Regions from separate parts of the Ureibacillus suwonensis genome, predicted to be linked through region 2. Evidence: riboswitches for the same ligand, from Rfam matches in the RefSeq annotation. Region 2 holds a riboswitch; each other region holds the start of a gene.
What was found. Region 2 has a riboswitch for S-adenosylmethionine ahead of ACFPOH_RS16795 (O-acetylhomoserine aminocarboxypropyltransferase/cysteine synthase family protein). Riboswitches for the same ligand answer to the same signal wherever they lie in the genome.
Positions count from the first base shown of each region.

Region 1: another riboswitch for S-adenosylmethionine. It lies ahead of metK (methionine adenosyltransferase); the one in region 2 lies ahead of ACFPOH_RS16795 (O-acetylhomoserine aminocarboxypropyltransferase/cysteine synthase family protein).
Region 3: another riboswitch for S-adenosylmethionine. It lies ahead of ACFPOH_RS02645 (bifunctional homocysteine S-methyltransferase/methylenetetrahydrofolate reductase); the one in region 2 lies ahead of ACFPOH_RS16795 (O-acetylhomoserine aminocarboxypropyltransferase/cysteine synthase family protein).

Region 1 covers NZ_JBHSNQ010000150.1:2,685-5,964, reverse strand. Annotated here, with positions in the region: gene pckA (phosphoenolpyruvate carboxykinase (ATP)) at 1-941, opposite strand, end outside; SAM riboswitch class I at 1,182-1,296, shown strand; gene metK (methionine adenosyltransferase) at 1,518-2,714, shown strand; gene ACFPOH_RS11595 (gamma carbonic anhydrase) at 2,758-3,270, opposite strand.
Region 2 covers NZ_JBHSNQ010000195.1:2,461-5,740, reverse strand. Annotated here, with positions in the region: gene ACFPOH_RS16805 (amidohydrolase) at 1-850, shown strand, start outside; gene ACFPOH_RS16800 (glycerol-3-phosphate acyltransferase) at 912-1,556, opposite strand; SAM riboswitch class I at 1,701-1,804, shown strand; gene ACFPOH_RS16795 (O-acetylhomoserine aminocarboxypropyltransferase/cysteine synthase family protein) at 1,915-3,216, shown strand.
Region 3 covers NZ_JBHSNQ010000033.1:20,388-23,667, reverse strand. Annotated here, with positions in the region: gene hemG (protoporphyrinogen oxidase) at 1-1,107, shown strand, start outside; SAM riboswitch class I at 1,187-1,290, shown strand; gene ACFPOH_RS02645 (bifunctional homocysteine S-methyltransferase/methylenetetrahydrofolate reductase) at 1,392-3,239, shown strand; gene metH (methionine synthase) at 3,232-3,280, shown strand, end outside.

The sequences.
Region 1 (3,280 bases), on a different contig from region 2:
AAAGTATTATCATCGTAATCAGGCACGCGTGTAGCCGGATCGATTACAACGTTTTCCAATACAGTACCAAAGCGAATGGCATTATAAATTTCCGGTTCTTTTTCAGCAGATAGATTGATTGTTTTTGCGTAGCAACCGCCTTCGATATTGAATACGCCATTGTCAGACCAACCATGTTCATCATCACCAATCAATTTCCGGTTGCTGTCTGCGGAAAGCGTTGTTTTACCTGTACCGGATAAACCGAAGAATAATGCTACATCGCCGGCTTCACCAACGTTGGCTGAGCAGTGCATTGAAAGAATTCCTTTTTCAGGCAATAAATAGTTCATAATACTGAAGATGGATTTTTTCATCTCGCCGGCATATTCTGTGCCGCCAATCAGAATGATTTTCTTTTCGAAAGAAACGATGATGAATGCTTCAGAATTTGTTCCATCCACAGCTGGATCCGCTTTGAAACCAGGTGCTGAAACAATTGTGAAGTCAGCATCATGTGAAACCAATTCTTCTTGAGTTGGACGGATGAATAATTGATGGCAGAAAAGATTGTGCCAAGCGTATTCATTTACGACTTGAATTGCCAATTGCGAATCTTTATCCGCTCCGGCAAAGCCTTTGAATACGAATAGCTCATCTTTGTCTTTCAAGTAATTTAAAACTTTGATATACAAGTTATCAAACACTTCAGAAGAAATTGGTTGGTTTACGCTTCCCCAGTCGATTTTACCTTTGATGCTTTCTTCTTCGACGATAAATTTATCTTTTGGAGAACGTCCGGTATATTTTCCAGTTTCGGCAACAATGGCGCCATCAGTTGTGAGTCTCGCTTCCCCGCGAATAACCGCTTTTTCAACCAATTGCGGCACCGATAATTGGGTGTTTATATTTTTACCTTTTAATAATTCCTTCAGCTCATTTGCAACTTCTACTGAATTCATCGATTAAATACCATCCTTTTTTTATTTTTAGGGAAATTATTCTTTGTTATATAATACAAAAAATAGTATAACACATTGGGTGGAATAATCTATACTAATCCTTAAAATTTATTTGTGAAATTTTTTGACTTCTCTTCCAACCTCCTTGAAGAAAATGGAATTATGAAAAGACAGTAGACAAATAAGAAAAAACATTTGACAATGCAGTATAGATTACGTAACATGTTGCATGAACGGATACTCTTATCCAGAGCTGGTGGAGGGTTAAGGCCCTATGAAACCCGGCAACCTGCATTATCTATATAATAATGCGTGGTGCTAACCTGATGCAAGGGATTCCCTTGAACGATAAGAGTGAAAGGTAGAGATTTCAGTTCCTTTCCTCATGCAGAAATGTGGATAGGAACTTTTTTTATTCAAATCAATCCGGCATATATTCAAGCTAAAATAGATTAGCGAGTTTTATACCTTTCATTATCCTCGTAATGTTCCTTACGGGCGGAAGTCGGAAAGGATCATGGATAATGAGTACCGTATCATAAAGAGCTTCGTCTCAACAATTTAGGAGGAAAATGAATGTCAAAACGTCGGCTGTTTACATCAGAAAGTGTAACGGAAGGGCATCCGGATAAAATTTGTGACCAAATCTCCGATGCCATTTTGGATGCGATACTCGCAGAAGATCCAAATGCAAGAGTTGCTTGCGAAACGATTGTAACAACGGGATTGGTCCTTGTTACAGGAGAAATTACAACAACAACATATGTAGATATTCAAAGCATTGTTCGTAATACGGTTGCGGAAATTGGATATACGCGAGGAAAATTTGGATTTGATGCGGAAAACTTGGCGGTGCTCACTGCAATTGGCGAACAATCACCGGACATTGCGGAAGGTGTGGACCGAGCATTGGAAGCCCGGGAAGGATACATGACGGATGAGGAGATTGAAGCGATCGGTGCTGGCGACCAAGGGTTGATTTTTGGATTTGCTTGCAATGAAACGCCTGAATTGATGCCTCTTCCGATCAGCTTGGCGCATCAACTTTCCAGAAGATTGACGGAAGTCCGCAAGTCGAAAGAAATCCCTTATTTGCGTCCGGACGGGAAAACGCAAGTGACGGTAGAATATGATGAAAACAACATTCCTCGCCGAATCGATACGATTGTTATTTCAACTCAGCATGATGAGGGCGTCACTCAAGAACAAATCAAAGAAGATATAATGGAAAAAGTGGTCAAAACCATCATTCCTGCAGAGTTGTTGGATGGGGATACAAAGTATTTCATCAACCCGACTGGCCGATTCGTAATTGGTGGACCTAAAGGGGATGCAGGGCTCACTGGCCGCAAAATCATTGTCGATACGTATGGAGGATACGCCCGTCACGGTGGGGGAGCATTCTCCGGCAAGGATCCGACAAAAGTGGATCGTTCCGCTGCCTATGCGGCTCGTTATGTAGCGAAAAACATCGTTGCATCCGGTCTCGCTGACCGTGTGGAAGTTCAGTTGGCTTATGCAATCGGTGTCGCCCGTCCTGTATCCATTTCCATCGATACATTCGGAACGGGAAAAGTGGCTGAAAACCAATTGGTTGAATGGGTAAATGAATTGTTCGATTTGCGTCCTGCAGGCATCATCAAAATGCTTGATCTGCGCAGACCGATTTACAAACAAACGGCTGCATACGGCCATTTTGGACGCACAGACATCGATTTGCCTTGGGAAAGAACGGACGTGGCGGAAAAATTACGCCAAAAAGCGGGAATATAATATAATATGAAATGCAGGCAAACAATATGCCTGCATTTTTCATTTATTTCTTTAATGATTGATAATATTTCCCTTTTTGAACGTATTCGTTAATGATGCGATCCATATCTTTCCGTTCCGCTTCGGTCACTTCCCGCACGACTTTTGCGGGATTCCCCATCGCAACGGAATTGGGCGGGATTTTTTTCCCTGGAGGCACTAAACTTCCAGCTGCAATAAGCGCCCCCTCGCCGATTTCCGCACCGTCCAAAACGATTGCCCCCATGCCGATTAATGCGCGTTTGCGGATAATGCAGCTATGTAGAGTCACCTGATGGCCGACGATGACCTCATCCTCAATAATGAGAGGGTTGTTCGGACTTTGATGCAAGCAGCTTAAATCCTGTATGCTGCAACGTTTGCCGATGATCGTTGGCGCCACATCCCCGCGGATGACCGTACCAAACCAAATGGTCGTATCTTCGTCAATGGTTACATCGCCGGTAATTGTCACATGCTCTGCAATATATGCGGAAGGATGGATTTTTGGTTCTTTGTCGTGATAAGGATAAATCATCGCAATGCTC
Region 2 (3,280 bases):
GAAAGCCTTTGATGAACTGGATCGGAAAAATCTATTGACCATGACCTATGAGTTGGGAATCTACGTGGATCCCCTCAAGGATTTGGATCAGATCGAACTTTTTAAAGAGTGGAGGGAGATTTACCAAGGGAAAAATTACAGCGTCCAAACGGCAAAAATGAATTATACAGAAAATGCGGTTTGGGAGAAGGAGAAATTTCTTGATATGTTGGATTTGCTGGATCGGGAAGGTTTTCGGATTCATGTGGAAGCAGAAAAAGAGTTGCACATGATTTTTGAAGGATTTGAATATGCGCGGGTACGAAATGGAAAAAAGAATTTTAAACATGTCATTTCCCATATGCCGATCGTAACGAATGATGATTTGACAAACTTCCGGAAGTTTCGGATTATTCCATCCGTCCAGCCGGCCATCTTTCATCAATCCATAGATGCCGGCAAGGAAGACGAACTTAAAAACTGGCATCGAATGAAAAGCTACTTTGAAAAGGGATTGCCGGTCTCATCTTTCAGCAACTTTCCTGATGGTGAGTTGAACCCGCTTTATGGAATTGAGACAGGAATGACAAGACTTCACTGGAATGATGAAAAAAGTCAAAAGCCTTTGTGGCCGAAAGAAAGCGCCACATTGAAGCAGATGCTCCGAAGCTACACCATTTATGCGGCGAGGCAAATAGGCAGGGAAGCACAATTGGGAAAAATCCGGGTAGGCATGCAGGCGGACTTTATTATATTGGATAAAAATATTTTCAGGGTTCCGCCAGGTGAAATCAGCGAAGCAAAAGTCATACTTACTTATTTTAAAGGAAAAGAAACATACCGGGATGAATCGGAAATCGGCGGACAATAAAAAAGTATCTTCCGTAGCCAAGTGTGTTCAACGAATAACCCCTTTACGGAAGATACTATTTTTATACGGATGGGCCTTTCTTCTTTTTTAAGGCGGAACGAATCGTCGGTTCTGTGCCGCGCTTCATCCGTTTTATGTTTTCTAAATGCAAAATGATTGCGACCAAAAGAAGGAACAGAACAATGATAAAAGGCCAGAGGGATGGCTCATAAAGCAAAGCGCTGATTGCAAATGCAAAATAAAAGAAAAACACGCCCAGAATCAAATAATTGGTCAATAAAGAGACAACGATAAGACCGACTACGGCAAGAAGACCCATTTTCCAATTGATCGCAACGAAAATGCCGATCAGGGAAGCGGTTCCTTTTCCTCCCCGAAAATTCATATGGATAGGAAAATTATGGCCAAAAATGACCGCCGCGCCTATCAAATAAAGGAATATGGAAATTTGCTCCGCATCCAATGAAGTGAAGTGATTTAAGAAATATTTTGCCAAGATTATGGCAAGGACGCCTTTTCCGATATCAATGAGGCCTACGAGTATGCCGTATTTCCAGCCAAGGGTCAAGGTGGCATTGGAAGCCCCCGCATTTCCATGGCCCGCTTCTTTCAGATTCACCCCGGAAAGGTATTGGGCCACATTTGATCCATGGATGCAACCGATAAAATATCCCGCAATAAGTGAAATAATCAGCTCTATCAACATAATATTTGCTCCTTTTATAGAAAAAAACGCTTTAATCTATTATACTCAATAAAATAAAAAAAGATTTAAAAATTTCAAAAAAATAGTTGACAGAGTGGGTTACTATGTTTTATAGTTAATCCAACGATGGAAAATTAATCATTACTCTTATCAAGAGTGGCGGAGGGAATAGGCCCAAAGATGCCCGGCAACCGGCAAGAATTTGCAAAGGTGCTAAATCCTACAGACGTTTGTCTGAAAGATAAGAGGAGGAAATGTACGTGTACAAAGCCCTCTTCTTATATGAAGAGGGTTTTTGTTTTATCTTCCATGCCTTCTCGAAACCTTCCATCAAATTTATTGTTTAGGAGGAAATATCATGTCCGAATTCAAACCAGAAACGCTATTACTTCACGGTGGTCAACAACCTGATCCAGTAACAGGTGCAATTGCCGTTCCGATTTATCGCACGACGGCTTATGCCTTCAAAAACACAGAACATGCACGAAAATTATTTGCCCTTGAAGAAGTCGGAAACATTTATTCCCGCATCATGAACCCGACAGTCGATGTGTTTGAAAAGCGTGTTGCCTTGCTAGAAGGTGGCTCTGCAGCTGTTGCTCTATCTTCCGGTCAGGCGGCAGTTGCCTTCTCCATTTTAAATATCGCCAATGCGGGAGATGAAATTGTCTCTGCTGGATCATTGTATGGCGGAACATATAACTTATTTGCTAACACATTACCTCGTTGGGGCATTACAACAACATTTGTAGATGAAAGAGATCCGGAAAACTTCCGCAAAGCAATTACGGACAAAACAAAAGCAATCTATGCAGAAGTAGTAGGAAATCCTAGCTTAAATATTTTAGATATTGAAGCAGTAGCAGCAATTGCCCATGAACATGGCATTCCATTAATCATCGACAATACGTTCCCATCACCATATGGATGCAATCCAATTGATTTTGGAGCAGATGTTGTTATCCATTCAGCAACAAAATGGATTGGCGGCCACGGTACAACAATCGGTGGCGTTGTGGTAGATGCAGGAAAATTCGACTGGACACAAGGTCGATTCCCTGGTTTCACAGAGCCTGACCACACTTATCACGGCATCCGTTACGGCATCGATACAGCAGGCGCAGCTTTTGCAACAAAATTGCGCGTTCAATTATTGCGCGACTTAGGCCCAACTTTAGGTCCGGATGCGGCTTTCAGTTTCCTTCAAGGATTGGAAACTCTTCACCTCCGCTATCCAAGACATAGTGAAAATGCGGAAAAAGTAGTGGCGTTTTTGAAAAACCACCCATACGTGGAATACGTGAATTATCCAGGAGATGAATCATTCGAATCTCACCATTTAGCGAAAAAATACTTGAAAAACGGTTATGGTTCTATGGTGACATTCGGCATTAAAGGTGGCCGTGAAGCAGGCAGTGTCGTTATTGACAACGTGAAATTGTTCTCTCATGTTGCAAACGTTGGAGATGCAAGATCATTGATTATTCATCCGGCTTCAACAACTCACCAACAATTATCTCCTGAAGAATTGAAAATTGCCGGTGTTGGAGAAGAGCTCATCCGCCTATCCATCGGCTTGGAAAACGCAGATGATATTATTGCGGATTTAGATCAGGCTTTAGCCAAAGCAGCAGCTGAATTTGGTGTAAAGAACGCTTAAGTTGATCATTTATAAAAGCCCCTCTATTTGCATATAAAAGAAAGAACGGTCATTTGATACCGGA
Region 3 (3,280 bases), on a different contig from region 2:
AACAATGAATTACATGCAATTCCTAAGGAGTCTGTTTTCGGTATTCCGATGACGGTGGAATCATTGAATGCGAGCACATTGATTTCAGAAGAAGGAAAACAACGCTTTTTAAAAGATGAAGAAATTCCGAATACGAAATTTACAAAGGAAAATTCAATCGGAGAATTTTTGGAATACTTTTTGGGAAAAGAAATCGTTGAAAAGCAGATTGCCCCAGTACTTGCCGGCGTTTATTCCGGAGATATTTATAAATTGTCCATCGCTTCCACCATTCCGTATTTGGTCGATTATAAAAATGAATATGGCAGCCTGATGAAAGGATTGCAAGCGAATCGGGAAAAATTTGAACGGGAAGCAAATAAAAAATTCTTGTCTTTTAAAAACGGTTTAAGCCAATTGATCGACCGATTGGAAGAACTGTTGGATGATGTAGAAATTTATAAAGGCACGGAAACGGTTCAAGTCGAGAAGAAAAATGATCGTTATGAAATCACTTTGGCTAGTGGCGATAAAATGGAATCGGATGTTGTTGTTTTGGCATTGCCTAACAAAGTGATTAAACATCTTTTGAATAATGAAGAATTGGAACCTTATTTCAACCAATTCAAAGATGCATCCGCCATCACAATGTATTTGGGCTTTGATCTGCCGGATTCCGTATTGCCGCAGGATGGCACCGGATTTATCGTTTCCCATAACAGCGATTTGGCATGTAATGCATCCACTTGGACAAGCCGCAAATGGAAACATACGTCCAAAGAAGGGAACCTGTTGGTGCGCGTCTTCTATAAGGAAAGCAATCCACGTTATCAAGAATTGATTAACATGACTGATGAAGAGCTGACAAAAGTGGCATTGAACGATATTAAACTCAGCTTGAATATAGAAGCGCAACCTAGCATTGTGAATATTACGAAATGGATTGAAGCGATGCCGACTTATGATTTGGCCCATCACGAAGCATTGGATCAAGTGTTGGCAAAATTGGATCAGCTCTATCCAAATCTGTTCATTGCAGGATGTTCTTATTTCGGCGTAGGAATCGGCGCATGTATCGATAATGGTAAAGAAACGGCAGAGAAAATTTTCGATATCATTTCGCATTAATTCCGATTAGTTAACTTGACAAAATGAAGAATACCGTTTATGATGTAAGCTATTATATCGGTATTTCAAAATTGAATATTACTTATCGAGAGAAGTGGAGGGAACTGGCCCTGTGAAGCTTCAGCAACCACTAATGAAATTAGTAAGGTGCTAAATCCAGCGGCAATGGCCGAAAGATAAGGTGACTTCAAAAGGAAATGACAAGCCTTCTTTCGCAAGAAGGCTTTTTCTTTTAGATGAATTAACTGAATATTTAAGAAGTAAAGAAAAGTGAGGGAATTTGGATGGGGCTACTGGAAGCTTTAAGAAATAGAGTGTTGGTTGCGGATGGGGCGATGGGAACCCTTTTATATTCGTACGGACTTGAATACTGCCATGAAGAAATGAATATTGAAAGACCGGACATTATCGAAAAAATTCATAGCGAATACATACAGGCCGGCGCTGATGTGATTCAAACGAATACTTATGGAGCCAATGGAATCAAGCTTGCCCGTTATGGATTGGAGTCCAAAGTGGCGGAAATTAACCAAGGGGCGATTGCTGTAGCCAAGCGTGCAGCAGAAGGCCACAACGTCTTTGTTTTGGGTTCCATCGGCGGAATTCGCGGCGTCCGGAAAGTTGACCACACATTGGAGGAAATTCTGGAAGCTGTCCGTGAACAGGCGGAAGTGTTGATTGACGGACAGTTGGATGGTTTATTGCTTGAAACTTACTATGATTTTGAAGAACTTACGGAAACGTTGAAAATGCTAAGGCTAATGACGGATATGCCTATCATCGCCCAAGTTTCCATGCAGGAACCTGGCGTGTTATTGAACGGCATGAAATTGAATGATGCGTTGAAGCGGCTTGAACAATTGGGGGCAGATGTCGTAGGAGTGAACTGCCGTCTTGGCCCTTATCACACATTACAGGCCTTTGAAGAGGTGGAAATTCCCGAACGGGCCTTTTTATCGGCTTATCCGAACGCATCCCTGTTGGATATCGAGGATGGCCGCGTCGTTTATGAATCGGAAGTGGATTATTTTGCCCGTGCCGCAGTGGAACTTTGCAATGAAGGGGTAAGGCTCATCGGAGGATGCTGCGGAACGACGCCAAAACATATTGAAGCGATGAAAAAGAAACTGGCCCATTTCCAGCCGGTTGAAAAGAAAGTGGCAAAACCCCAAAGGGAAATTGTCATTCAGGAAGCAGAACCGCGGAGTTTCGAGCCGCTTCATGAAAAAGCGAAAAGGGAACGTTCGGTCATTGTCGAGTTGGATACACCAAAGCATCTTGAAATCGACAAATTTATTGAAGGGGCCAAAGCGCTGTACGAGGCCGGGGCAGACCTTATCATGATGGCCGACAATTCCTTGGCTTCCCCAAGAGTCAGCAACTTGGCGATGGGGGCCATCTTAAAATTGCAATACGGAATCCGCACAATGCCCCATATTACATGCCGGGACCGGAATTTGATCGGGTTGCAATCCCATTTGTTGGGGTTAAGCGCCCTTGGTCTCCATGATGTATTAGCCGTTACAGGAGACCCGACAAAAGTGGGGGATTTTCCGGGCGCCACAAGCGTTTATGATGTTTCATCCATGGAATTGATCTCCCTCATCAAACAATTGAACGAAGGGATTTCTTTCTCCGGAAAAGCCCTTAAAAAGAAAGCCAACTTCTCTGTAGCGGCCGCTTTCAATCCGAATGTAAGGGTGATTGATCGCGCGGTAAGCCGCCTTGAGAAAAAAATCGAACATGGTGCGGATTACTTCATTTCCCAGCCGGTATACTCCAAGGAAAAAATCGTGGAAGTATATGAAGCGACGAAACATTTGGAAACACCGATTTATATCGGAATCATGCCGCTCACAAGCTTTAAAAATGCGGAGTTCTTGCATCATGAAGTGCCAGGAATCAAATTGTCCGATGATGTGTTGGAAAGAATGAAACAAGTGAGCGGAAATAAAGAAGAAGAAACAAGAGTGGGTCTTGAAATTGCGAAAGAGTTGTTAGATACGGCAACGAAATACTTTAACGGAATCTATTTGATCACGCCGTTTATGCGATACGATATAACATCACAACTATTGCAATATATCCAACAACTTGATGAGCAGAACAAAGGAGTTATAGCAAATGGTTAACCATCCAATCGAAGAACAGTTGCAGAAACGAATTTTGATCA